DNA from 2 places in the Bradyrhizobium daqingense genome. Region 1 is predicted to be linked to the other one. Evidence: riboswitches for the same ligand, from Rfam matches in the RefSeq annotation. Region 1 holds a riboswitch; the other holds the start of a gene.

Evidence for each region. Region 1 has a riboswitch for cobalamin ahead of metE (5-methyltetrahydropteroyltriglutamate--homocysteine S-methyltransferase). Riboswitches for the same ligand answer to the same signal wherever they lie in the genome.
Region 2: another riboswitch for cobalamin. It lies ahead of LPJ38_RS19120 (DUF1636 family protein); the one in region 1 lies ahead of metE (5-methyltetrahydropteroyltriglutamate--homocysteine S-methyltransferase).

Annotation. Positions count from the first base shown of each region.
Region 1 is NZ_CP088014.1:7,503,186-7,508,012, reverse strand. It holds gene LPJ38_RS35745 (hypothetical protein) at 101-451, opposite strand; gene LPJ38_RS35740 (nodulate formation efficiency C protein) at 1,006-1,731, opposite strand; cobalamin riboswitch at 2,740-2,941, shown strand; gene metE (5-methyltetrahydropteroyltriglutamate--homocysteine S-methyltransferase) at 3,043-4,827, shown strand, end outside.
Region 2 is NZ_CP088014.1:4,037,736-4,042,562, reverse strand. It holds gene cobN (cobaltochelatase subunit CobN) at 1-896, opposite strand, end outside; gene cobW (cobalamin biosynthesis protein CobW) at 896-1,945, opposite strand; gene LPJ38_RS19120 (DUF1636 family protein) at 1,942-2,316, opposite strand; cobalamin riboswitch at 2,411-2,632, opposite strand; gene cobO (cob(I)yrinic acid a,c-diamide adenosyltransferase) at 2,673-3,308, shown strand; gene LPJ38_RS19110 (cobyric acid synthase) at 3,316-4,764, shown strand; gene cobD (threonine-phosphate decarboxylase CobD) at 4,753-4,827, opposite strand, start outside.

The DNA of each region.
Region 1 (4,827 bases):
GCTTCGCCGGAACGCGAACCTACGGCCTGACGCTGCGTAAGGATCAAGTGATTTCTTTGGGGCGTGCGGCGCTATTCTTCGAGCATCAGCGGCTCTCTCACTAGGACCGCGCTTTACTCTCTCCACCTGAGGGGAGATCCTCGCGGGCGGCGCCGAACTGGCGATGCTGAACAAACCCGAACCCCGGAACGTTGTCTTTGCAAAAAAAAGTGGCCGACGATGAAGCGCTGGCTCGCGCTGGAGTCAGGCGTGGAGCATCAACCTTGGTCTGGTTGGCGACGGTTTCCATCGGCAAAATGGCCGCTGCCAACGGTTCTGCAATGAAATTTCGCACTTCACACGAAAAGATGTGAAAAAGATCGGTCTGGCTTTCTCTGGCCGATTTAGAAGAAGACGCAATGGAGTTCAGGGTAGACGCCCGCGCATAACTTAACCTTCTTACGCCCGGCAAGATTGATCGTTGATGTCGACCTGGGCAGGTGGAGCAGAGTTAAACAGGCGTTTTCCATGCTTCGAAATCTGGATCGATGACATGCAGACGAATGGGTGCCAGCTAAGCTAGGGTCGAGCCAGTCTGGTCCTCGACGTTTTCTTGCGTACGGCCCCTGAGCTTCCCGGCCTGCGCGCTCGGAAATGCGCAAGCGCTCAGCGGTATGCCGGGTCGCTACCGGTGAACGTCTCCCGGTAACTTCCTCGCCGGTTTCGTCTCACACCCAGTTCCTGGTGCCTTCGACGTTGCTATACTCACGCACAGTGGTGTCCTCACACCGGCTGGAGTGAAGGCGGGAAAACCACATCTCGCAAGCTCGTGCGCGCCGCTGACACTAGGCGGAACAAACGCAATCGCGCGGCCGACCTTCTTGCGACGGGCCGGACTGCTGCGAGAAAGGCACCCGGACCGTTGCGGAAGCTAAAACAAAGCAAGTGCCGAGCGCGTATGTCTTGCAGTCGGTCCGAGGCACTGGGCCATGGAGGAACTGCGGCGCGATGTTGCTCTGCGGCAGTTTACTCGGGCCTTCGCTCTCCTAAGTCTTCCTCTTCATTTGGCTCGGTGCGTTGGAACCAGGAGCCAGGGGCAAATTTCGCGATGCGCTTGGCAAAGGAGGATTGTGGCTCCCAATCCTGTCCTTCTCTCTTTTCGAAAGTGATGACCCCGTTGTGTGCAAAATAACGTGGTCCTTGGATACTACAATTCACCAAGAGCAGAACGCGCCACACGTCACCCGTCTCGGCCGGTTTGCCATTCCGCTTCGGTAAGTAGTCCACTCCAACTGGTTCAATGATAGTACAGCGGCCCTGCCGCAGAAGATCGCCGAGCCGGCCTTGCGGGGTGGCCACGAAGTTGAAGTTGGCCGGATCATGCAGAAAGCGAAGATTTGCGTCCCTTTCGCCATCTGCGACTTCACTGGCGATCAGGGAGAGCGCCAGGGCGCGCCAGCCCAATTCCATCGGCTTCGCATAAGTCGACGCAAGTTCAAACGTGCCGTCGAGGGCGATCTTCCAGGTGATAACGTACTGTTCGTCCGATTTGTTGTCCCGGTGTCTGGTCCACGAAACGAAAATAAAGTCGTTTTGGCCAAGTTCAATAACGCCCCACATTTGAGGCACGAACTGTGCCACCTTCGAGACATTGGAGATAATTTGTTCTATCGTCTCACCATCTTGCGCTCGCCAAGTTGACTTCAATCGTTCGACAAGGGGGCTGTCGCTGGCCCGAATATTATTGCTCATGGCAGCCGGCCAGGCGAGGCAGATTAAAAATCCGACCAAGCAAAGCCATAGCGCGGGTCTTCCAGACATTCTCTTCATAACCCTCGGCCTATCGCGTTTCATCCAAACATCTTGTAAAGCAGGCAACCTCGAACCTGCTATGAGCCATCGCAAGAAGTTTACGGGATGCGACGTGGCACCCGCTGGCTGTCCCGCGCGATCAGGCGCTCCCTGTATGTCATGCGCAGCTAACTTCCCCGACAGCGACTGCGTCAGTTGGCTGAGCTGGACCTGCCCAGCAGGAGGAGACTGGGCATGCCGAGGGTCTGCATTCTTCGTGCCAGGCAATAGGCGGAAATTTTCACAGAGTTTGTGTCGCTCTTGTCGACTTTCTGACCTTTGCACGTTTTCGGTGTTCCTATTCAGTGTATCCGCCGCAGCTTGTGCATCCTTGTCCCGCACCGGATATTTAGCAGAAGAGTTGAACGCCTCGATGCCGGATGCCTGATGGACGGAAGTGCGTTTGCCGCTATTGAGCTGTGTGGTTCGCTATCGTGCCGCCGGCGTTCGAGCTGCATGATTGCCAGCGGCACCAAGCCGGCTTGATCCCGGCTTTGAAGTCTGGGTGGCACGCAAATCAACCCCTCGCCTCGTATGTTGCTAAATTCCGCCACGTGCCTTGGCCTATTCGCTGCAGATCCTTTAGTTGAGAGAATAGCTGGCTAGCCGAGGTGCTGGGCGAAACTCTGGAAATCGCAAGGCCGCATCGAAAGCATTCTGATAGAAACGTCGGTACTCCCGCCGGAAGGCTGCTTCTGTCCCTTTCATCGATCTAGCGTGCGGCTCCGCCTCAAGGCAGCTCCGGATGCTATTCCGGTATCTGAGAAGGATATGTCTGATTATGACATCTCTGATTAGAGAATGTTTCTGGATGGTGGTAAGTCACAGAGATGCACGGTCATTCGGCTAGCAGATGTCGCAGATTAGCTTGCACATAATCTGAGAGGTTGACGGAAGAGTTCTCGTGCCGATAATCCAAGTCGTCGAGGTTCTCCGGTTCCCATTGATCCGGAGCTAAGAGGGAAGCCGGTGCAAATGCCGGCGCTGCCCCCGCAACTGTAAGTGGCGAGCCGCTGTCCAACGATGTCACTGAAGCCTGCACGGCTTCGGGAAGGCCGGACAGCAGCGATGACCAGCAAGCCAGGAGACCGGCCCCGACAATATATTGGTCCACGGGCGGGGTGTCTCGGTGGTACGCCAAGCAGCCGTCGCACGCGCGACTTCTCCTGCCTGCGTCCGCCATGGCCTTTGTCCCCAACAGGGGTTAACGCGATGTCTCCTCTCTCTCTTCCAGTTGCTACGCTCGGAACGCCACGCATCGGCCCAAGGCGTGAGCTCAAGCTCGCTCTAGAAAGCTACTGGTCTGGAAAGATTAGTGAACAGCAGTTGTACGAAGACGCATCCGGCCTACGCGCAGCGAACTGGGCTCGTCAAAAATCGCTCGGCGTCACGATCATTCCGTCAAACGACTTCTCGCTGTATGATCAGGTGCTTGATACAAGTGTCATGGTTGGCGCCATCCCGGAGATCTACGCCTCGAGCGGAGAATCCGTTTCGCTCCAGACGTACTTCGCCATGGCCCGCGGATCGCAATGCGGCGATCAGGATGCGAGTTGCGACCAGAGTACGCGGGGATCTGGCGTGCCCGCGCAGGAAATGACCAAGTGGTTCGATACCAACTACCACTACATGGTTCCCGAGTTTTACCGGGGACAGGCGTTCAGACTGTGCTCTCGCAAACCCGTCGAAGAGTATGAGGAAGCCAGGGCTCTTGGCTTTCAGACCCGCCCTGTCCTGATCGGGCCGGTCACATTTTTAAAGCTCGGCAAGAGTACCGATAGCGCGTTCCAGCCCCTCTCTCTCCTCGATGATCTGATACCTGTCTATATCGACCTTCTGCATGAATTAGCCAAACGAGGGGCAAGTTGGGTTCAGTTTGATGAGCCCTGCCTGGTCCTTGATCTGGATGAGGCGGCGCGACAATCGTTGCTGCACGCCTATAACCGGTTCGCAAAGGAGGGACCCGCTATCAAGATCATGCTTGCGAGCTATTTCGGCGCCCTAGGCGACAATCTGGATACTGCCTTGAGCCTGCCAATTTCCGGTCTGCACGTCGATTTGGTTCGAGCGCCAGAACTATTGGATCAGATCATTGCTGACGGCCGAAGTGATCTCGTCATGTCGCTCGGTGTCATCGACGGCCGCAATGTGTGGCGGTCGAACTTGCCGTCGCTCCGTCAGCGGCTGAAGCCCTCGATTGCGAAGCTTGGCAGGCACCGTGTACAGCTCGCTCCGTCCTGCTCGCTGCTTCACGTGCCGGTCGATGTTGAACTCGAGACCGGGCTCGCGTCCGACGTCAAGAGCTGGCTTGCTTTCTCGGTTCAGAAGATGCGTGAGCTTGCGATCCTGGCGCGGGTACTCGCAGGCGACCAGAATGTTGGGCTAGCTCTTGCCGAGTCGGAATGCGCCGCGACTGCCCGCCGGACCTCGCCGAAGATCCATAATGCCAACGTCGCTGTCCGAATGAGGGCGATCGATCAGACGATGCGCCAGCGCGCCACCCCGTTTGCCCGTCGTTCCGAGATCCAAAGGGAACGCTTTGGACTGCCGGCTTTTCCTACCACGACGATAGGATCGTTTCCGCAGACCGCAGCGGTGCGAAATGCTCGCGCGGCGCATGCGCGAGGTGCGATGAGCGAGGAGCAATACGACAGGTTCCTCAAAGAGGAGATAGCCCGCGCCGTACGTTGGCAGGAGGACATCGGTCTTGACGTCCTCGTGCATGGCGAATTCGAGCGTAATGACATGGTGCAGTACTTCAGCGAGCAACTCGCCGGCTTCGCATTTACAAGGAACGGATGGGTTCAGTCCTATGGTTCGCGCTGCGTTAGGCCCCCGATCCTGTTTGGCGATGTAGTGCGGCCGAAGCCGATCACCGTGGAATGGTGGCGCTACGCGCAATCACTAACTGGTAAGCCGATGAAGGCGATGTTGACCGGACCGGTGACGATCCTGAACTGGTCGTTTGTTCGCGATGATATTCCTAGAAGCGAGGTC
Region 2 (4,827 bases), 3.5 Mb from region 1:
GAGTCCGCCCAGTCCTCCCGCCGCGCCGTCGAGAGCGCGACCTGGAACACCGGACAGGACGCGCCATCGAATGGCGTTGTGCCGTCATCACCCAGGGCCGAGAACGCGGTCGCATTGACGATCGCCGCCGCAGGATTTTGCGCCAGATGTGCGCGCAGCCAATCGGCAACGCCCGGGGCTTTCAGCGAGGTGACGAACACGCCATAGGCGTCAAAGCCCTTCGCACGCAGCGCGGCGATCAAGGCGTCGACCGGGCCGGTGTCGGCAGCGGTGAGATAGGAGCGATAGAAGGTCACCAGCGCCCGGGGCTTGCCCTCGCCGCTCCCCGGCGCAGCAATGACGCCGCGCGCGGGATCATAGAATCCCATCTCCGGCACGGTCATCTCGCCGACGACCGGCCCTGCATAGAGGCCTGAGGCCAGCGCGAGCTGCGCGATCGCCGCTTGTGCCGCAACCGGGCCACCGGTGTCGCAGAGCACCTTGAGCCGGCGCAGCGTCGAGACCGGCAAGGTGGAGTAAGCATCGAGCCGCGTGTCGTCGCGGCCGTCCGCCGGCAGCACGGCGAGCACGATGCCCCGATCCTTCGCCAGTTGCTGGAGCGCTGCTAGTCCATACGGCCAGTAGGACTCACCGCCGATCAGCCGCACCAGAATGCCGCGCGCCTGCGACAGCGTGCGCTCGATATATGTGTCGACCGACAGCGGATGACGCAGCTCCGCCAGATTGGCGAGCCGCAGCGACGGCAGGCTGCTGCGGCCACGCCGCCAGCCGGCCGCGAACGCGGCAAGGTCGGAATCCGAATACGAGAGCACCACGAGATCGGCCGGGTCCTGGCCGATGTCTCGTGGCGTCGCGGTCTCCTCCAGACCGCGGCTCTCGCGGAAGACGACGTGCATCAGATACCAGATCCCAAGAGACCAAGTCCCGCCTTGATCGCGGCCTCGTCGATATCGCCGTGCTCGCCGATCACGACGAGCTTCGACTGCCTGACACCTGCGCCCCAGGGCTTGTCGAACTGATGGCGCACGCGCTCGCCGACCGCCTGCAGCAACAGGCGCATCGGCTTGCCTGCGACCGCGATATAGCCCTTCGTGCGCAGCACATTCTGCTCGCGCGCCAGCTTCTGGACGGATGCCACGAGCGCATCGATGTCGGCCACTTCGGGCAGGTCGATCACGACGGACGCAAAGTCGTCGTGCTCGTGCTCCTCCTCGCCGTCATGATGCGATGGACGCGCGGCGAGATCGTTCTCCGCGGCAGCGCCCAGCCCGAGGATGACGCGCGCATCGATTGCACCGTCGGTGACGGGCAGCATCGGCACGGAGCGCGGCATCTCGGCGATGATCGCGGCCTTGGCGGCTTCGATCCCTGCGCTGCCGGCAAGATCGGCCTTGGTCAGCAGCACGATGTCGGCGCAGGCGATCTGGTCCTCGAACACTTCCGACAGCGGCGTCTCGTGATCGAGATTCTCGTCCGCGGCGCGCTGTGCTTCCACCGCAGCCGGATCCGGCGCGAAACGGCCGGCAGCGACGGCTTCGGCATCGGCCAGCGCGATCACGCCGTCGACCGTGATGCGCGAACGGATCTCCGGCCAGTCGAACGCCTTCAGCAGCGGTTTTGGCAGCGCCAGGCCCGAGGTCTCGATCAGGATGTGATCGGGCCGCACCGGGCGCGCCAGGAGCTGCTCCATGGTCGGAATGAAATCGTCGGCGACGGTGCAGCAGATGCAACCATTGGCGAGCTCGACGATGTTCTCCTCCGGACAGTTCGCGTCCGCACAGGACTTCAGAATCTCGCCGTCGACGCCCTCGCTGCCGAACTCGTTGACGAGCACCGCGAGCTTCTTGCCGCCGGGATTGGCGAGCAGATGCTGGATCAGCGTCGTCTTGCCGGAGCCGAGGAAACCCGTGACGACCGTCACCGGGACTTTTGTGAGCGAGTTCATTCGGCGGCCTCCGGCACGGCGGGAATCGGGGGAATGCGGGCAAGCGATTGCTTGCGGAAGATTTCGGGGCGGCTGCGCCAGGGCACGAGCCCGTCGGGCGCGGCCGCATAGGCCGCAGCGCCCGCGACCACGTCACGCGCATTCACGTCCGACAGGCGGCCATAGACATAGGACCAGCGGCCGGGCGCGCTGAGCGCGACCGAACAGCCCTGGCTGCAGGCCGACAGGCACTCGACCGGAACCACATTGACGCCGTCGGGCACGCCGGCGTCGAGGATCGCGCCATGCAGGCGCTTGCCGGGCGTGGTCTCGCCCTCGCCGAGCGTCTCGCCGGCGCGGCAGGTAATGCAGACGTGAAGTGTAACCGTCATCGCCTCTTCCAGAATAAACAGCGGGAAGCGAAGAGGCGCACGGACCGCATTCGAAAGGCCCGTTTCCCCGTCGCGGAACACCCCGTCCGCCGGTCCAAAATCGTCCGCGCTGGCAGGTCTCCCGGCTTGCGGAGCAGGGTTTTGCCCTTCGATCCCCGCCTTCCCGATTCCCTCTCGGGAGTCAGTGGCTTCGGGCATCTCTCCGGTCACGGTCGCGGGGGCGGCTGCATTTTGGACCCAAATCTTGTCGATTCGGGCCCTATCGCATTCCCTCTTCGCCTGTCATAGGACAGGAACCAACGCCGGCCCACCATTTGCCGCCGGCCGCCACTTGTCAAGCCGAAGGACCGGGACCGATGACGCCTGAACCGGAGACCCAAACGGGCGAGGAAACCGACGCCCGCCACGCCCAAAAAATGGCGAAGAAGAAGGCCGCCCGCGACAAGATCATGGCGACCAAGAGCGGCGAGAAAGGCCTCATCATCGTCCACACCGGCGCCGGCAAGGGCAAGTCCTCCTCGGCCTTCGGCATGATCGTCCGCTGCGTCGCCCATGGCTTTCCCTGCGCGGTGGTGCAGTTCATCAAGGGCGCATGGGATACCGGCGAGCGTCGGCTGCTCACCGGCCATTTCGGCGACCTCTGCCAGTTCCATGCGATGGGCGAAGGCTTCACCTGGGAGACACAGGACCGCGCTCGCGACATCGCCGCCGCGCGCGCCGGCTGGGAGAAGGCCAAGGAGCTGATCCGCGATGCAAACCTGCGCATGGTCGTGCTCGACGAGATCAACATCGCGCTGCGCTACGACTACCTCGACATCGCCGAGGTGGTCGAATTCCTGACGACGCAGAAGCCTGAGATGACGCATGTCGTCCTCACCGGGCGCAACGCCAAGGACGAGCTGATCGAGATCGCCGATCTCGTCACCGAGATGACGCTGGTCAAGCATCCGTTCCGCTCCGGCATCAAGGCGCAGGCCGGCGTCGAGTTCTGAAGGTACGATGGCGCGCGCATTGATGATCCAGGGGGCCGGCTCGGACGTGGGCAAATCGCTCATCGTCGCGGGCCTGGCGCGCGCCTTCACGCGGCGCGGCCTGCGCGTGCTGCCGTTCAAACCGCAGAACATGTCGAACAACGCGGCCGTCACCGTCGATGGCGGCGAGATCGGCCGCGCCCAGGCGCTGCAGGCCCTCGCCGCCGGCGTCGAGCCGCACACCGACATGAATCCGGTGCTGCTCAAGCCGGAGACGGATGTCGGCGCGCAGGTGATCGTGCATGGCAAGCGCATCGCGACGGCGCGGGCGCGCGACTATGCGGCGATGAAGCCGTCATTGATGGGCGCGGTGCTGGAGAGTTTCGAGCGCTTGAAGACGCGCGCCGATCTCGTGCTGGTCGAAGGCGCCGGCAGTCCGGCCGAAGTGAATCTGCGCAAGGCCGACATCGCCAATATGGGCTTTGCACGCAAGGCGGACGTGCCGGTGGTGCTGGTCGGCGACATCGACCGCGGCGGCGTCATCGCCCAGCTCGTCGGCATCAAGACGGTGATCGACCCCGACGATGCCGCGATGATCCAGGGCTTCGTCATCAACAAGTTCCGCGGCGATCCCACGCTATTCGACGACGGCTATCGGCTGATCGAAACGAAGACCGCCTGGCGCGGGTTCGGCGTGCTGCCCTGGTTCGCGCGCGCCGGCGAGCTGCCGGCCGAGGATGCGCTGGGCCTGAGTGACGCGCGCAAGCCGGGCCAGTGCAAAATCGCGTGCCTGGCGCTATCGCGCATCGCCAATTTCGACGATCTCGATCCGCTCAAACTCGAGCCGGGCGTCGATCTCGTGATGGTGCGTCCGGGGGAAGCCATTCCAGGCGACGTTCGCCTCGTCATCATTCCCGGCTCCAAATCCACCCGCGGAGATCTCGCCTTCCTGCGAGCGCAGGGCTGGGACATCGATATCCTCGCCCATCACCGCAGGGGCGGCCACGTGCTCGGCCTCTGCGGTGGCTATCAGATGCTTGGGCGCAGCGTCGCCGACCCCGAGGGCATTGAAGGCCCCGCGGGCGACACGTCGGGCCTCGGGCTGCTGGATGTCGAGACAGTGATGAGTCCACAGAAGACGCTGACGCGCGTCGCCGCCGTGCATGCCGCAACGGAGCAGCCGATCCAGGCCTATGAAATCCACATCGGTCACACCGACGGGCCCGATCGTGCGCGGCCGTTTGCGAAGCTGAATGGTGAGCCGGAAGGGGCGATCTCGCGCGATGGCCGCGTGCAGGGCAGCTATCTGCACGGCCTTTTCACGTCGGACGAGTTCCGCAAGGCGTATCTCGCCAAGCTCGACATTCCCGCAGGGGACGAGCCTTATCATGCCAGGGTCGAGAGCGCGCTCGATGCCTTCGCCGATCACATCGAGAAACACCTCGACGTCGACGGCCTGCTCGCGCTAGCGCGCTAGAGCTTCGGCAAGACGCGTCCATTCAACTTCGCTGCCGGGAAGCCCGAGGCGTAGCCATGTCGG